2 regions of the Vibrio ostreae genome follow, and region 1 is predicted to be linked to the other one. Evidence: predicted binding sites of a transcription regulator. Region 1 holds the regulator's gene; the other holds the start of a gene.
What was found. Region 1 encodes MetJ, which represses methionine synthesis genes. Its sites were predicted from a motif close to TTAGACNTNTANANGTCTAA; they were not measured.

Region 1 (3,141 bases):
CGAGCGTCGCCTGATTGAACGTTGTGACGTGCCAGTGTTCCACGATGACCAGCACGGCACGGCGATCGTGACCGCAGCAGGCATGCTGAACGCGATTGAACTGCAAGGCAAAGAACTGTCTGAGTGTGTGATTGTCTGTCTGGGTGCGGGTGCCGCAGCGGTAGCGTGTATGGAACTGCTGATTAAGTGCGGTGCGATGCGTGAGAAGATTTACATGCTCGACCGTAAAGGTGTCATCCACACCCGTCGTGACGATCTGAACCAGTACAAGCAACTGTTTGCCAACAACACCGACAAACGCACCCTGGAAGATGTGATTGCCGGCGCGGATCTGTTCCTGGGTGTATCAGGCCCGAACCTGCTGTCCGCCGACGCGCTGAAGCTGATGGCTGACAAGCCTGTGGTGTTCGCCTGCTCTAACCCGGATCCGGAAATCAAACCTGAGCTGGCTCACGCGGTGCGTGACGACCTGATCATGGGCACCGGACGCAGTGACTACCCGAACCAGGTCAACAACGTGCTGTGTTTCCCGTTCATCTTCCGCGGCGCGCTGGATGTACGTGCCAGCGAAATCAATGATGAGATGAAACTGGCGGCGGTCGAAGCGATTCGTCAACTGGCGAAAGAAGAGGTGCCGGCAGCCGTACTACAAGCCGCAGGCAGTGACAGCCTGACCTACGGTCATCAATACATTATTCCTAAGCCCATGGATCCACGCCTGCTGCCCCGCGTGGCTAAGGCAGTCGCACAAGCTGCGGTTGACTCTGGTGTCGCACGGATCGAGATGCCGCATAACTATATGCAAGATTAGTAAGCAGCATGCCGGATAAACACTCCGGTGACGGAAGCGTTGATCCTTGCGGGTTAACAATGCCCTGATGCTTAAAAATGATCTGAGAGCTAACAATGCAAAAACCCTGGTCAGTAACCAGGGTTTTTTTATGCTGATGCGGTGCACAGCGACTTAGTCGTCGTATGCCTCAAACTCGATACCCATCGCCGTCATCAGCGCTTTGGCCTCGGTCGGAATATCATCCGGACGGTCTTTACGCAGGTCTTCGTCGGTTGGCAGCGGCTGACCGGTGTAAGCATGCAGAAACGCTTCACACAGCAGTTCACTGTTAGTGGCATGACGTAAATTATTGATCTGTCGACGAGTACGTTCATCCGTCAGCACTTTAAGTACCTTAAGCGGAATCGAGACAGTGATCTTTTTGACCTGCTCGTTCTTCTTCCCATGTTCCGCGTACGGGCTAATATATTCGCCGTTCCAGTCTGCCATTGCGCACCTTCGTAAATTTGAATTCGAGTTGAGTTTTTCAAAGACCTCAATTTTAGCGGGATTTACTGCCATAAGCAAAGACATATAGACGTCTAGAAGTGTTGACGTCTTCTTTTTTGAGCAGTAAAGTGTGATGTTATTCACCGGAGTGAACATTTGCTTCACCGCTCACCCCGGAATTGGATTTACACATCGCCCGGAATTGTTTGAAATCCCAATAGCAGCTATGCCAATGCTTACCATTGCCCGCTCTGTAGCCCGATTCGCTCGGTGACAGAGCTCAGGGAATCAACCATTCAGGAAACACCAGACAGGAAAGGAAACGCTCATGACCAATCGCAAGCCAGCCACCATCGCGGTTCGCACCGGTATTGAATCTGACACCCAGTACCACGCCGTTGTTCCACCCATTTATCTCTCAACCAACTATGGCTTTCCTGCATTTGGTGAAGTGCCAAAATACGACTACACCCGCTCCGGCAACCCGAACCGTGGCCTGCTAGAACAAGCCCTGTCTGAACTGGAATCCGGTGCGGATGCCGTGGTCACCAACTGCGGCACATCAGCACTGAACCTGTGGGTCTCGGCATTCCTGTCGCCGGGCGAAATCATTATCGCACCACATGACTGCTATGGCGGTACTTACCGTCTGTTCAACACCCGCGCCAAGAAAGGCGATTTCAAAGTGCTGTTTGTTGACCAGTCTGACGACGCGGCAATGGCCGCAGCTTTTGCCCAGAAGCCAAAGCTGGTGCTGCTGGAAACGCCGTCTAACCCGCTGGTACGAGTGGTGGATATTGAGAAAATCTGTCAGCAGGCGCAAGCGGTCGGTGCTCTGGTAGCGGTCGACAATACCTTTTTGACCCCTGTGTACCAAAAGCCTCTGCTGCTTGGTGCCGACTTCGTGGTGCACTCGACCACTAAATACCTCAATGGTCACTCGGATGTGATTGGCGGTGTGATCATCAGTAAAGACGCCGAACACGCCACCGAGCTGGCATGGTGGGGTAACTGCATCGGCGCCACCGGCACGCCGTTTGACAGCTACATGACTTTGCGTGGCCTGCGCACCCTGGGGGCCCGTATGCGCGTGCATGAAGAGAGCTCGCAGCAAATCCTCGCTTACCTGCAAAACCAGGAGCTGGTCAAAGTGATTTACCACCCTAGCCTGCCAAATCATCCGGGTCATGACATCGCCAAGAAACAGCAGCTTGGCTTTGGTTCCATGCTGAGCTTTGAATTCGGCGGTTCATTCGAGCAGCTGAAATATTTTGTCGGTGAACTGCAGCTGTTCTCACTGGCCGAATCGCTGGGCGGCGTGGAAAGCCTGGTATGTCATCCGGCCAGCATGACTCACCGCGCGATGGGCGAAGAAGCGCTGGCCGAAGCCGGCGTCTCTCAGCAGTTGCTGCGCCTGTCGGTGGGTCTGGAAGATGCGAGCGATCTGATTGCCGACCTCGACCAGGCCTTCACCAAAGCCAAGGAGGCCTTTTAATGTCGGTTTCACGTCAGCTGCATAAATTTGGTGGTAGCAGCCTTGCGGATCCGGAATGTTATCAACGGGTCGCGCACATTCTGCGTGACTACTCTCAGGCCGACGATCTGGTGGTGGTGTCTGCCGCCGGTAAAACCACCAACCGCCTGATTGAATTTCTTGAAGCGCTCAACAAAGATGGCCGCGCCGCGCACGAAGCGCTGCAGGCCCTGCGCCAGTTCCAGGTCCAGTTGATTGAAGGTTTGCTGGAAGGCGAAGTCGCAGACCATCTGCTGACCGAGCTGAGCGGCGAGTTCGTCGCACTGGGAGAACTGACCGCACCACTGAGCAAAGCGCAGCAAGCCGCGGTTCTCGGCCACGGCGA
Region 2 (3,141 bases), 1.2 Mb from region 1:
ATTCAGTTGCCCAGTCTGATAATTGGCCGCATAGCCGTGCTCGGCACACCATTCAAGATAGGTATTAAGTCGCAGCGCTCCGGTGGTCTTATCTCCCGGGTCGACCCCGATATAAGCAATCCGGTTGAACTGCTGCTGCTCAAGATGAGCCAGCGCCGCGCGAATCACGCCGCAATTATCATAATTAATCGAAGAGACGCTGGCGCTGTCCATCGCAATCACGACGGCGCGATTATGCCATGGCGCCAGACTGACCATATCCAGCCCGGTAAAACCAAACACGATGACCCCGTCAACGTTACGCCTGGCCAGCACCTCGAGATGTTCACTTGTTTTAGCACGGTCGAACTGGCTTTCCATGATCACGACATCGTAGCCATATTGATAGAGTATCGGCAGCATACTGCTGACTGAGCGGTTTTCTGAAGGCGAGTCGAGGCGGGAAATAATCACACCCACCACTTTCTGCCGTCCGCCACGCATCGACTGGGCGGACTTGGATGGCACATAACCGTGTTCGGCAATCACCTGCTCTACTCTGGCACGGGTTTCCGGTTTCACTTTCGGATCCCGAGTCAGAACCCGGGACACCGTCGATTTACCAACCCCAGACAGTTTGGCAATATCCAGAATGGTGAGCTTTTTACTCATAGCAGGTCCAATGCAGTAAACCGGCTTATCAGCCGCGTGACTGCAGATACTCAGGCACGCTGCTGATGCTATCCAGTACAGCATCCGCCAGCGCTTCGCCTTGCTCGGTGACCGGTTTGCCGGTGCGCACCAGAATCTTAGTCCCCACGCCAGCGGCGGCGGCGGCCATCAGGTCTTCTGCTTTATCCCCTACCATGACCGAGTTCGCCATATCGATTTTGAGAAAATCACGCGCCGAGATGAACATCCCCGGTTTTGGCTTACGACAGTCGCAGTCTTCTTTATATTTACCTACGCCATGTTCAGCATGGTGCGGGCAATAATAGATACCATCAAACTCGACGCCGTTGTCAACGAAGTTCCAGTCCATCCACTGTGTCAGCGACAGAAAACGATCTTCACTGAACTTGCCGCGGGCAATCCCCGACTGGTTCGTCACCAGCACCAGCATGTAGCCCATGGCTTTTAGCTTTTTCGTTGCTTCGAACACACCGTCGATAAATTCAAAATCGTGCTCATCATGCACGTAGCCATGGTCAACGTTAATCACGCCGTCACGATCTAAAAACACAGCAGGTTTTGCCAAAATATTGCTCTCAAATAAGGTAGATAACTGGTTTTGATTATACCCGAGTCACCTCAAGATGCGAGTTTGATTGCACCGGTTATCAGCGGGCTCCCCGACAGCGCGCTGAGCCATCATATGCGCCTTATTTCTTTCCCTGCTATTTAATCACTTTCCCGTATTACATCGATCACTTTTTCGGAGTTAAAATTGGCCCATTTAGACGTCTAGACGTCAAAATATCGATTGACTTGATTGTCGATAAACCATAGCATCGTCTCCCCAGTGAGAGAGAGTTCAAAATTTTATACTGTTAATCACGGAAGGGCTCAGGATTATGAGCGTCGTCCGGTTCAGTATCCCTGCACAGGTTTAAACATGATTGAAATTAGTCACGTAAATAAAGTGTTCTACCAAGGTGATAAGGAAATTCACGCCTTGAAGGACATCAATCTTAAAATCGCACAAGGCACAATCTTCGGTGTTATCGGTTCTTCAGGTGCAGGGAAAAGTACTCTGATCCGTTGTGTCAACATGTTGGAAACTCCAACCGACGGCAGCGTGATTGTCGACGGTGTCGATCTGACTAAACTGAATTCAAAACAACTGTCGGAAACCCGCCGTAATATCGGCATGATTTTTCAGCACTTCAATCTGCTGTCATCGCGCACTGTGTTTGGCAACATCTCCCTGCCACTTGAACTGGCAGGCAAAGATGAACAGTACATCGAGCGTAAAGTCACTGAACTGCTGAAACTGGTTGGTCTGGCAGATAAACGTGATACCTACCCGGCTAACCTGAGTGGTGGTCAGAAGCAACGTGTGGCGATTGCCCGTGCCCTGGCTTGTGATCCCAAAGTGCTGCTGTGTGACGAAGCAACCAGTGCACTGGATCCGGCAACCACCCAGTCGATTCTGGAGCTGCTGAAAGAGATTAACCGCAAACTGAACATCACCATGCTGCTGATCACGCACGAAATGGACGTGGTAAAAAGCATCTGTCACGAAGTGGCGATCATCGGTGGCGGTGAACTGGTTGAGAAAGGCAGTGTAGGTGACATTTTCGCCCACGCCAAAACTGAACTGGCGAATAAATTTATCCGCTCAACACTGGATCTGTCGATCCCGGACGATTACCAGGCACGCCTGAATGAGCAGCGCGTGGCAGGCAGCAGCCCACTGGTTCGCCTTGAGTTCACCGGTGCGACTGTCGATGCACCACTGATGTCACAAATCGCACGTAAATATAATATTGATGTCAGCATTCTGAGTTCAGACATCGATTATGCCGGCGGCGTTAAATTCGGCATGATGGTAGCTGAAATTTTCGGCACCGAAGCCGACAGCGTTGCAGCAATGCAATACCTTCGCGATCACAAAGTAAAAGTAGAGGTTCTTGGTTATGTCCTTTGATGTTGTAAGCAGCTGGTTGTCACTCAACGGTGATCTTCTCCTAACTGCAACCTGGGAAACCGTCTACATGGTCGCCGTAGCAGGTATCGTTGGCTTTGTTTTTGGTATTCCTCTGGGTGTGATTCTGCACACCAGCAAGAAAGGCGGATTACTGGAAAACCCACGCCTGAACAAGGTATTGGGTGCTATTGTTAATATCGGTCGTTCGGTACCTTTCTTGGTACTGATGGTCGCTATCATTCCTGTGACCAAAATTATTGTCGGCACCTTTATCGGTACCACAGCCGCCATCGTTCCGCTGACTATCGGTGCTATCCCGTTTGTCGCGCGTCTGATTGAAGGCGCGCTGCTGGAAGTACCAAGCGGTCTGGTTGAAGCGGCTCAGTCAATGGGGGCAACCCCGATGCAGATCATCAGCAAAGTGCTGCTGCCGGAAGCCATGCCAACCATCATTAACTCAATCACCATCACGCTGGTGACTCTGGTCAGCTACTCAGCAATGGCCGGTACTG

Region 2: a site for MetJ is predicted at 1,436-1,455, ahead of metN (methionine ABC transporter ATP-binding protein MetN). Genes of this name have one in related genera too.

Annotation. Positions count from the first base shown of each region.
Region 1 is NZ_CP076643.1:2,994,663-2,997,803, reverse strand. It holds gene KNV97_RS19920 (malic enzyme-like NAD(P)-binding protein) at 1-811, shown strand, start outside; gene metJ (met regulon transcriptional regulator MetJ) at 965-1,282, opposite strand; gene KNV97_RS19910 (O-succinylhomoserine (thiol)-lyase) at 1,611-2,777, shown strand; gene KNV97_RS19905 (bifunctional aspartate kinase/homoserine dehydrogenase II) at 2,777-3,141, shown strand, end outside.
Region 2 is NZ_CP076643.1:1,836,356-1,839,496, forward strand. It holds gene treR (trehalose operon repressor TreR) at 1-651, opposite strand, end outside; gene gmhB (D-glycero-beta-D-manno-heptose 1,7-bisphosphate 7-phosphatase) at 680-1,237, opposite strand; gene metN (methionine ABC transporter ATP-binding protein MetN) at 1,595-2,629, shown strand; gene KNV97_RS14500 (methionine ABC transporter permease) at 2,619-3,141, shown strand, end outside.